Cupriavidus necator N-1: one gene and its partner. Each later gene encodes a partner of the first gene's protein in a complex. Links are inferred from orthologs where the notes say so. Each region holds a gene or a part of one and is shown on either strand. Other genes may lie near its edges.

What was found. Proteins that work in one complex are often made in the same cells at the same time.
Region 2: the proteins of dapF (region 1) and CNE_RS15545 are in contact, whole or in part, in a solved structure (PDB 5YGU), measured with the Escherichia coli proteins. The link is inferred for Cupriavidus necator N-1 from one-to-one orthologs.

What each region holds. Positions count from the first base shown.
Region 1 is NC_015726.1:210,934-216,530, reverse strand. The notes cover bases 1,888-4,641. They hold dapF (diaminopimelate epimerase), read left to right. Parts: upstream 1,888-2,708; coding sequence 2,709-3,575; downstream 3,576-4,641. Other genes in these bases: CNE_RS01060 (patatin-like phospholipase family protein), read right to left, coding at 4,508-4,641; CNE_RS01065 (polyphosphate kinase 2 family protein), read left to right, coding at 3,684-4,493; CNE_RS01075 (lipid A biosynthesis lauroyl acyltransferase), read left to right, coding at 1,888-2,666. In the rest of the region: metK (methionine adenosyltransferase), read right to left, coding at 1-539; CNE_RS01080 (lysophospholipid acyltransferase family protein), read left to right, coding at 871-1,776; more of CNE_RS01075, read left to right, coding at 1,773-1,887; more of CNE_RS01060, read right to left, coding at 4,642-5,597. UniProt on the Escherichia coli protein: Involved in the succinylase branch of the L-lysine biosynthesis and in the biosynthesis of the pentapeptide incorporated in the peptidoglycan moiety. Catalyzes the stereoinversion of LL-2,6-diaminopimelate (L,L-DAP) to meso-diaminopimelate (meso-DAP).
Region 2 is NC_015726.1:3,316,167-3,321,826, reverse strand. Bases 2,022-4,838 are described here. They hold CNE_RS15545 (RNA pyrophosphohydrolase), read right to left. Parts: upstream 3,864-4,838; coding sequence 3,180-3,863; downstream 2,022-3,179. Other genes in these bases: CNE_RS15540 (proline--tRNA ligase), read left to right, coding at 4,056-4,838; CNE_RS15550 (CNP1-like family protein), read right to left, coding at 2,606-3,187; proB (glutamate 5-kinase), read left to right, coding at 2,022-2,515. Outside these bases: rpmA (50S ribosomal protein L27), read left to right, coding at 1-68; GTPase ObgE, read left to right, coding at 202-1,299; more of proB, read left to right, coding at 1,397-2,021; more of CNE_RS15540, read left to right, coding at 4,839-5,660. UniProt on the Escherichia coli protein: Master regulator of 5'-end-dependent mRNA decay.

The DNA.
Region 1 (5,597 bases):
TTGCCGTCGACGTAGCGCACCGTGACCTGCGACTTGGCGTCCGGGCGCAGCCAGGGCAGGCGGCCGTCGCGGCGCAGCAGCGACTGGCGCTCGACCAGGCGGTGGGCGTAGTAGATCGGGAACGGCATCAGTTCCGGGGTCTCGTCGCAGGCGTAGCCGAACATCAGGCCCTGGTCGCCGGCACCCTGGTTCAGGTAGTCGTCGGAAGCGCGGTCAACGCCCTGGGCGATGTCGGGCGATTGCTTGTCATAGGCGACCAGCACCGCGCAGCCCTTGTAGTCGATCCCGTACTCGGTATTGTCGTAGCCGATGCGCTTGATGGTGTCGCGCGCGATCTGGATATAGTCGACGTTGGCGGTCGTGGTGATTTCCCCAGCCAGCACCACCAGACCGGTGTTGCAAAGCGTCTCAGCTGCCACACGCGCGTACTTGTCCTGGGCCAGGATGGCGTCCAGGACGGCGTCGGAAATCTGGTCGGCGACCTTGTCGGGATGGCCTTCGGAGACGGATTCCGAAGTAAAAAGGAAGTCGTTTGCCACGAACTTATTCTCCAGGTTGGCTATTGCGTGCCAGCCCGTGCGGTTCATGGCGGCGACGCTTTAGCGGTATTTCAAGCAGCCCGGTCAGAGCCGCATCGCCCCGCAAGTTGTCAGTTAACTCGGCGATACACGCTATTATACGCGCCTGCCGGGCTCGTTGCAGCGCGCCAACGGTACAGCACGGCACCCGGCCAACCTGCCGGGGCACCGTGCCCATATGAATCCCGATGACGGCACGCTGCGCGCGGAACTGAATACCGCCATAGAAAAAACGCTGCCTGTTCGCCTGTTCCCCGGCACAGACCCGCAGCAGACCTGCTTTTCGCGCCTGATGACCTTTTTATTCTGGCTGATCTCCCGTTTTCCCCTGCGGCTGCTGCAAGCCGCGGGCGGCGCGCTCGGACTACTGAGCGCGCGCCTGCCCGGCCGCTACGGCCGGCGCCTGCGGGAGAACTTCCGCCAGGCGTTTCCCGACGCCACCGAGGCGATGATCGACGAAGCGGCCCGTTCGGCCGGACGCATGATCATCGAGATGCCCTACTTCTGGAGCCGCAGCAAGATCGGCGCGAAGCTGTATGGCTTTGACGACTACCTGTGGCCCGAGCTGGGCAAGCTGCAGGCGCGCGGCAAGGGCATCATCATCCTGACCCCGCACCTGGGCTGCTTTGAAGTGCTGCCGCAGTCCCACGCGCTGCAGCGCCCGGTCACCGCACTGTTCAAGCCGCCGCACCAGCCCTGGCTGCGCGACTGGATCGAAAAAATGCGCACCCGCCCCGACATGCACATGGCGCCGGCCACGCCGCGCGGGGTGCGCATGCTGGTCAAGGCACTCAAGCGCGGCCAGGCGGTGGGCATCCTGCCCGACCAGGTGCCCAGTGGCGGCGAGGGCAACTGGGCGCCGTTCTTCGGCAAGCCCGCCTATACGATGGCGCTGGTGCACCGGCTGCAGCAGCTGACCGGCGCGCCGGTAGTGGCGGTCTTTGCCGAGCGCCTGCCGCGCGGCGCCGGCTATCGCGGCCACCTGCGCGTGATCAACGACGGCGGCATGTTGCCGGACGATCCTGCCGCAGCAGCAGCGGTCATCAACCGGACCATCGAGGAACTGGTACGCCTGTGCCCCACGCAGTACCTGTGGGCTTACAACCGCTACAAGCAACCCGCCGGAGCGGGCACCCCGGACGCGCCGGACACCCCGGGCAACGACACCGAGCCGGCCGCTGATCAATCGATTTCATGAGCCGTGTGTTCACGTGGCTTGGCATCGGCTTGCTGACGGTGCTGGGCAAGCTGCCATATCCGTTCGTCGCGCGCTTCGGCGAGGCGCTGGGAAGCCTGCTCTACCTGGTGCCGAGCGAGCGGCGCCGTGTGGTACAGGCCAACCTGCGCCTGTGTTTCCCGGACCGGACCGAGGCCGAAATCGACGAGCTGTCGCGCCAGAGCTTCCGCATCCTGTTCCGCAGCTTTGCCGAGCGCGGCATCTTCTGGACCGGCAGCGAAGCGCAGATGCGCCGCTGGGTGCAGATCGACGACCAGGCCGACCTGGTGGCGCTGGATGGCACCCCGCATATCCTGGTCACGCTGCACCTGTCAGGCGTGGAAGCCGGCGCGATCCGGCTCACCATCAACCTGCGCGAGCATCTCGGCCGCTCCGGCGCGTCGCTCTATACCAGGCAGAAGAACGACCTGTTCGACCACTTCCTGAAGCACGCGCGCGGGCGCTTCGGCGCCAACATGATCTCGCGCAACGACAGCGCGCGCGACATCCTGCGCTGTCTGAAGAAAGGCGAGGCGCTGCAGCTGATCGCTGACATGGATTTCGGCGAGCGCGACTCGGAGTTCGTGCCGTTCTTCGGCGTGCAGGCGCTGACACTGACCTCGGTGTCGCGGCTGGCACGCCTGACCGGGGCCAAGGTGGTGCCGATCTACACCGAGATGCTGCCTGACTACCAGGGCTATGTGCTGCGCATCCTGCCGCCCTGGGAAGACTACCCCGGCGCAAGCGTCACCGACGACACGCGCCGCATGAACGCCTTCTTCGAGGACTGCATCCGCCCGCGCGTGCCGGAGTACTACTGGGTGCACAAGCGCTTCAAGCATCGCCTGCCGGGCGAGCCCGAGATTTACTGAGCGCGCCGGCACGTCCGGCGCCGCGCAGCTACAATCCCCACCATGAAACTCCAGTTCACCAAGATGCACGGCGCGGGCAACGACTTTGTCGTGCTCGACGGCATCCACCAGCAGATCGACCTGACTCCGGCGCAATGGCGTGCGCTGGCCAGCCGGCATTTCGGCGTGGGCGCGGACCAGATCCTGATCGTTGAAAAGCCGTCCCGCCCCGATGTCGACTTCCGCTACCGCATCGTCAATGCCGATGGCAGCGAGGTGGAGCACTGCGGCAACGGCGCGCGCTGCTTTGTGCGCTTTGTCACCGACAAGGGCATGACCGACAAGCGCTCGGTGCGCGTCGAGGTGATGAACGGCGTCATTACCCTGACGCTGCAGGACGACGGCCAGGTCACGGTGGACATGGGTGCGCCCGAACTGGAACCGGCGCGCGTGCCGTTCCGTGCCGAAGGCCTGCCCACCCGCGCGGAAGGCGCGGACACGCTGTACGGGCTGGAGGTCAACGGCCGCACCGAATGGATCTCGGCGGTATCGATGGGCAATCCGCACGCGGTGCAGGTGGTGGACAACGTGGAGAACTTCCCGGTGCTGCAGGACGGCCCGGTGGTGGAGCACCATGCCGCCTTCCCCAACCGCGTCAATGCCGGCTTCATGCAGGTGCAGGACCGCCACACCATCCGGCTGCGTGTCTACGAGCGCGGTGCCGGCGAGACCCTGGCTTGCGGCACCGGTGCCTGCGCGGCCGTGGTGGCCGGCATCCGGCGCGGCCTGCTGGACTCACCGGTGCGGGTGCATACCCATGGCGGCGAACTGACCATTGCCTGGGACGGCGGTGCGGAACCGGTGCGCATGACCGGCCCGGCCACCACCGTGTTTGAAGGCAGCATTGACCTAGCAGCCCTGCCGGCCTGACCATAGGGGCTGTGCGCCCCTTTCCACACGCCCCGCATTCCTTGTCGCGGAGCCCCGGCGGGGGGCGCCCATTCCCTTGATCTTACTGGTCAGACCGATGGAGCGCCCATGCCGCTGGACGATTTCCGCATCACCTCGGGCAAGCGTTTTCGCCTTGCCGACTTCGACCCGGGCAGCAAGCCGCTGTCGTGCGGCAAGAAAGAGGAAGACCTTGCCCGCATCATCGAGCTGAGCAACGCCCTCGACGCGCAGCAGGACATCTTCTACGCCGAGCACCGGCGCAAGCTGCTGGTGGTGCTGCAGGGCATGGATACCAGCGGCAAGGACGGCACCGTGCGCGGCGTGTTCCGCAGCTTCGATCCGCTGGGCATCCGCGTGGTGGGCTTCAAGGCCCCGTCGCCCGAGGAACTGGCGCGCGACTACCTGTGGCGCATCCACCTGCAGGTACCGAAGACCGGCGAGATCGTGGTCTTCAACCGCAGCCACTATGAAGACGTGCTGATCACGCGCGTGCACGACTGGATCGACGCCGCCGAGTGCGAGCGGCGCTTCCGCCAGATCCGGGACTTCGAGTCGATGCTGACCGAGACCGGCACCACCATCGTCAAGTGCTTCCTGCATATATCCCGCGACGAGCAGAAGGCACGGCTCGAAGCGCGCCTGGCGGACCCGGAGAAACACTGGAAGTTCGACACCACCGACCTTGCCGAGCGCAAGCACTGGAAGGCCTACATGGACGCCTACGAGGCTGCCATCATGGCGACCAGCACGCCCGAATGCCCGTGGTACGTGGTGCCGGCCGACTCCAAGACACACCGCAACCTGATGGTGGCGGAGATCCTGACCAAGGTCTTCGAGGACCTGAAGCCGGCCTACCCGCCGGCCCGGCCGGAACTGGCCACGATCAAGGTCGACTGAGCCGCCCGGCCGCCTCAGCCGCCGTTGCCGCGGTGCACGTCGTGCGTGACGAAGGGGTGCTCGCGGCTGGGCATCGCCAGCCATTGCGGGTGGCGCAGGGTCTGGCGGATATCGTCCAGCCCGCTGGTCCAGTGCTCATGCATGGTGAGCGCGCCGAACTGGTAGTCCTTGGCCAGGTTCTCGAACGACTTGTCGCGGTAGATCAGCTGGATCACATTGCGGCGCGCGTCGCAGGCCTGCTCCGCCGCGCGGCGGTACCAGGCGTTGTCGCGCTTTGACGGCGGTACCAGCGCCATCACCTCGTTGAGCATGCGGCGCAGGTTCTGCTGCTCGCGCATGTAATCGGTAATGGCCCGCGTGCGGCTGGAATACTGGATGTCCTTCTGGCGCTCGGCCACGTCGACCAGGTCGTGCGGCAGCTTGCCGCGCGCGCTCCACAGGTCGACCTGGAAGATCAGCGCGTCGCGCCGCGGCTGCGCGGTCAGCACCTCGGCCAGCGGTGTGTTCGACACCAGCCCGCCATCCCAGTAGTACTCGCCACCGATCTCCACCGCCGGAAAGCCCGGCGGCAGCGCGCCCGAGGCCATGAAGTGCTCGGGGCAGAGCTTGTCGCGGGTATTGTCGAAGTAGGCGAAATTGCCGGTGCGCACATTGACCGCCCCCACCGAGACGCGCATCAGGTCGGGGCGGTGGTTGATCAGGTCGAAGTCGGCAAAGCGCTCCAGCGTCGCCTTCAGCGGCGTGGTGTCGTAGAAGCTGGCATGGCTCGGATCCGAGTAGCGCGACATCAGCTCCGGCCAGCTGCGCGGCTGGAAGAAGCCACGCTGGCCTTCCAGCATGGCACGCGCCGCATGCAGGCCATCGAACCAGATCCGCATCGGCTCGGGCCAGCCTTCGGCATGGTCGGCGAACCAGGTGTGCGACAGACTGGGCATCCACGGCTGCGCGCAGATGTACTCCCAGAAGGCGCACAGCTGTTCCACGCGGCGCTGGGGCGGATTGCCGGCGATGATGGCGGCGTTGAGCGCACCGATGGAGATGCCGGCAACCCAGTTCGGGTAGATCCCGCCCTCGGCAAGGCCCTGGTACACGCCGGCCTGGTAG
Region 2 (5,660 bases), 3.1 Mb from region 1 along the record:
GCCACGTGCAGTTCGCCGTCAAGGGCCCTGCCAAGAAGCAGCAAGTCAGCGTCGTTCCGGCGGCCTGATAACAGCCTTTGCAGGATGAAGGCCCCGCAACGCTTGCGGGGCCTTTTCTTTTCTGGCGACAATGTCAGTTCGCCAGCCCGGTTGGAGGCTTCCAGCCGCTGATCCGCCGATCCATCACGGAAACCCATCATCATGAAGTTCATAGACGAAGCCCGAATCGAAGCCATCGCCGGCAACGGCGGCAATGGCAGCGCCTCGTTCCGGCGCGAGAAGTTTGTGCCCTTCGGCGGCCCGGATGGTGGCGATGGCGGCCGCGGCGGCAGCGTGTTCGCCGTGGCGGACCGCAACATCAATACCCTGATCGACTTCCGCTACGCCAGGAAGCACGTGGCCCGCAACGGCGAGAATGGCCGCGGCTCCGACTGCTACGGCGCCGCCGGCGAGGACATCTCGCTGCGCATGCCGGTGGGCACGCTGATCACCGACATGGACACCGGCGAAGTCATCGCCGACCTGACCGAGCACGGCCAGCGCGTGTGCCTGGCCGAAGGCGGCATGGGCGGCTGGGGCAACCTGCATTTCAAGTCCAGTACCAACCGCGCGCCGCGCCAGCAGGTGGACGGCAAGCCGGGCGAGCGACGCATGCTCAAGCTTGAACTCAAGGTGCTGGCCGACGTCGGCCTGCTGGGCATGCCCAACGCCGGCAAGTCGACCTTTATCTCGCATATCTCCAACGCGCGTCCGAAGGTGGCGGACTATCCGTTCACCACGCTGCACCCGAACCTGGGCGTGGTGCGCGTGGACCATGAGCAATCGTTCGTGGTCGCCGACATTCCCGGCCTGATCGAAGGCGCCGCCGAAGGCGCGGGCCTGGGCCACCAGTTCCTGCGCCACCTGCAGCGCACCGGCCTGCTGCTGCATATCGTCGACCTGGCGCCGTTCGACGAGGCAGTCGACCCGGTGGCTGAGGCCAAGGCCATCGTCAACGAGCTGAAGAAGTACGACGAAACCCTGTACGACAAGCCGCGCTGGCTGGTGCTGAACAAGCTCGACGTGGTTCCCGGGGAAGAGCGCGCCGCCCGCGTGAAGGATTTCATCAAGCGTTACAAGTGGAAGGGGCCGGTGTTCCAGATTTCGGCGCTGACCGGCGAAGGCTGCCGCGAGCTGATCTACGCGATCAAGGATCACCTGCTGGCGATCAAGGCCGCAGAGGCCGCGGCGCTGGCCGAGCCGGACATCCGCCTGGACGAGCGGCTGCACAACGTCGACCAGGGGCAGGGCGAGGCATAAGCCGGGGCCGCCGCTGGCGCCCCACCACAGAAGAATACCCACGGACAATTCGGGCGCGGCGCCCGCCGCCGGCTGCCCGGGAGACAGGATTCCCTTCATGCAATCGGTCATCGCGCAGGCAAAGCGCATCGTCGTTAAAGTCGGCTCCAGCCTGGTCACCAACGACGGCAAGGGGCTGGATCACGACGCCATCGCCCGCTGGGCGGCCCAGATCGCCAAGCTGCGCGTAGCCGGCAAGGAAGTGGTGCTGGTCAGCTCCGGCGCCATCGCCGAAGGCATGCAGCGCCTGGGCTGGGTGCGCCGCCCGAAGGAAATCCATGAGCTGCAGGCCGCCGCCGCCGTCGGCCAGATGGGCCTGGCGCAGGTCTATGAAAGCCAGTTCGGCCGCTACGGCATCCGCACCGCGCAGGTGCTGCTGACACACGCCGACCTGGCCGACCGCGAACGCTACCTCAACGCCCGCTCGACCCTGCTCACGCTGTTGTCCCTGGGTGTGGTGCCGATCATCAACGAGAACGACACCGTGGTCACCGACGAAATCAAGTTCGGCGACAACGACACGCTGGGCGCGCTGGTGACCAACCTGATCGAAGGGGACGCGCTGGTGATCCTGACCGACCAGCGCGGCCTGTATACCGCCGATCCGCGCAAGGACCCGGCCGCGCAGTTCGTGGACGAGGCCCTGGCCGGCACCCCCGAGCTGGAAGCCATGGCCGGCGGCGCCGGCACGTCGATCGGGCGCGGCGGCATGCTGACCAAGATCCTGGCGGCCAAGCGCGCGGCCAAGTCCGGTGCCCACACCACCATCGCCTCCGGGCGCGAGGCCAACGTGCTGGAGCGACTGGCCGCGGGCGAGGCCATCGGCACACAGCTGCTGGCGCCGACCGGGCGGCTCACGGCGCGCAAGCAATGGATGGCCGATCACCTGCAACTGCGCGGCCGGGTCGTGATCGACAACGGCGCGGTCGAGAAGCTCACCAGCGGCGGCAAGTCGCTGCTGCCGATCGGCGTGACGGAAGTGCAGGGCGAGTTCGCCCGTGGCGAGGTAATCGCCTGCGTCGACACCCAGGGCAAGGAGGTGGCGCGCGGCATCACCAACTATTCCAGTGCCGAGGCGCGGCTGATTGCGCGCAAGCCCTCGTCCGAGATCGAGTCCGTGCTGGGACACCTGAACGAGCCCGAACTGATCCATCGCGACAACCTGGTGCTGGTCTGATCCGGCATCCCGGCGCAAAGGCCAGGCGGAAATGAAAACGGCGGGGCTGCCAGGCAGTCCCGCCGTTTTTTCATGCCGACGCTGTGCGCTTCAGCGCTTGCGCGGCGCGCGCGATTGCAGGTCGCGCACCATGGCGTCGGCGGTGCCGGCCACGGTACGGCCCTCGCAGAAGAAATCGATCGCCAGCGTGGCGGCGTAGGCATTGCGCACGCCAGTCTCCATGCGGTGCCAGGTCTCGCCGTAGTCGCTGCTGTTGGGCACCCATTCCGTCGCGCCCTTGGGCAGCGTGGCGTAGAGCTTGCGCTCGAACGCATCGCAGCGCAGGCCTTCGAAGGTCACGTTGCGCGCGCCGCTCTGGCTGGTGGTGACGACCGTGTAGCGCACCACGTTGTCCTTGCCGACCGAGACCGACTTGCCGTCCACCGCGAACGACAGCGAGCCGGTACCCGACACCGTGAACGGGATCAGGTTGGCGTCCTGCGGCGGCGCCGGCAGCATGGCCTTGGCCTCTTCAAAGGTCTTGGCCCCGAACGGGTTGATCCAGGTGCTTTCTTCCTCCGCCATTTCCTTGCCGGTGGTCTTGCAGCCGGCCAGCGCAAGGCTGGCCGCGGCAATCAGCATTCCGGCAGCGGTCAGGCCGCCGCGGCGGCCCAGGCCGGTGAAACTAGTCATCAGTGCTCCGTGAGGTGGAAACCGGCGTTGCCGGTGAATCGTGCTCTGTCGCGTGCTCGGCCTCGGCATTGCAGTCGGCGTCGGCCTGCTGCGCCTGCTGGGCGCGGCTGAGCGCCTGGCTGCGTGGTCCGCCGTGGCGGCCATGCATGCCGTGGGGGCCGTGCGTCCCGTGTGTGCCATACGGACTCAGCGGCACACGCGCGTGCCGGTTCAGGAAGCGTGACAACTCCGTCAGCGCCAGCTGGTAGACATCGCGCTTGAACTCGATCACCGCCTCCAGCGGCACCCAGTAATGACTCCAACGCCAGGCGTCGAACTCAGGGTGCTCGGTGGCACGCAGATGGATATCACAGTCCCTGCCGGCCATGCGCAGCAGGAACCAGATTTGTTTCTGGCCCTTGTAGTGGCCGCGGATCTCGCGGCGGATGAACTTGTCCGGCACCTCGTAACGCAGCCAGTCGCGCGTGCGACCGACGATCCTGACGTGCTCCGGAAGCAGGCCGATTTCCTCATGCAGTTCGCGGTACATGGCCTGTTCAGGCGTTTCGCCGTACTTGATGCCACCTTGCGGGAACTGCCAGGAGTGTTCGCCGATTCGCTTGCCCCAGAAAACCTCGTTTCGTGCGTTGAGGAGGATGATGCCGACGTTCGGGCGAAAGCCTTCACGATCGAGCATGACTGCACCTCGAATCCTTTAGAATTACGCTGATTATAAAGGAAGCGCGCAGCCGGGCCCGGACCGGGGGATGCTGGTTTTCCCCGAGCGGAAGGGCAGTTTCAGGCGCGTGCACACAATTCAGTGCCGCCGGCCCCCGGATTTTGCCGGGACGGATTTTCCCGAACCTAGCGGCCCAGAGAGAAATTACGGATGAAAGCCTCGCAATTCTTCATTTCCACCCTCAAGGAAGCGCCCGCCGACGCGGAAATCGTTTCGCACAAGCTGATGATGCGCGCCGGCATGATCAAGAAGCTGGGTGCCGGCATCTACAACTACATGCCGATCGGGCTGCGCGTGATCCGCAAGGTGGAGAACATCGTGCGCGAGGAAATGAACCGCGCCGGCGCGGTGGAGCTGTCCATGCCGGTGATCCAGCCGGCCGAGCTGTGGCAGGAAACCGGCCGCTGGGACAAGATGGGCCCCGAACTGCTGCGCCTGAAAGACCGCCATGAGCGCGACTTCGCAGTCCAGCCGACCTCGGAAGAGGTGGTGACCGACATCGCCCGCTCGGAAATCCGCAGCTACAAGCAGCTGCCGGTCAATTTCTACCAGATCCAGACCAAGTTCCGCGACGAGCGCCGGCCGCGCTTCGGCATCATGCGCGGGCGCGAGTTCACCATGAAGGATGCCTATTCCTTCGACCGCGACACGGACGGCCTGCGCAAGTCGTACGAGAACATGTACGACGCCTACGTGCGCATCTTTCGCCGCTTTGGCTTGGAATTCCGCGCCGTGGCGGCCGACAACGGCGCCATCGGCGGCTCGGGCTCGCATGAGTTCCATGTGATCGCCGACACCGGCGAAGACGCCATCGTCTACTGCCCGACCTCGGACTACGCCGCCAACATGGAGGCAGCCGAGGCGCTGCCCCTGCTTGCCGAGCGCGCCTCGCCCAAGGAAGACCTGGTCAAGACCTTCACCCCGGAAAAGGTCAAGTGCGAGCAGGTGGCGGAATTCCTGAACATCCCGCTGGAGCGCAACGTCAAGTCGATCGTGTTGGCCAAGGATACCGAAGCGGGCGCCGAAATCTGGCTGCTGCTGATCCGTGCCGACCACGAACTGAACGAGGTCAAGGCGTCCAAGGTGCCGGGCCTGGCCGACTTCCGCTTTGCCACCGAGAACGAGATCGTCGACGCCTTCGGCTCGCCGCCGGGCTACCTGGGCCCGATCGACATGAAGAAGCCGGTCAAGGTGGTGGCCGACCGCACCGTCGCCAACATGAGCGACTTCGTCTGTGGCGCCAACTATCGCGACTACCACTACACCGGCGTCAACTGGGGTCGCGACCTGCCCGAGCCGATCGTGGCCGACCTGCGCAACGTGGTCGCAGGCGACGCCTCGCCGGACGGCAAGGGCACGCTGGAAATCTGCCGCGGCATCGAGGTGGGCCACGTGTTCATGCTCGGCACGCGCTATTCCGAGTCCATGAACGCCACCTTCCTGGACGAGAACGGCAAGACCCAGCCGATGCAGATGGGCTGCTATGGCATCGGCGTCACCCGTATCCTGGGCGCGGCGATCGAGCAGAACTTCGATGAGCGCGGCATCATCTGGCCGGCCGCGATCGCGCCGTTCGCGGTGGTGATCTGCCCGGTGGGCTACGACCGCTCCGAAGCCGTCAAGGCCGAGGCCGACCGCATCCATGCCGAGCTGCTGGCCGCCGGCGTGGACGTCATCCTGGACGACCGCGGCGAGCGCCCGGGCGTGATGTTTGCCGACTGGGAGCTGATCGGCGTGCCGCACCGTGTGGTGGTG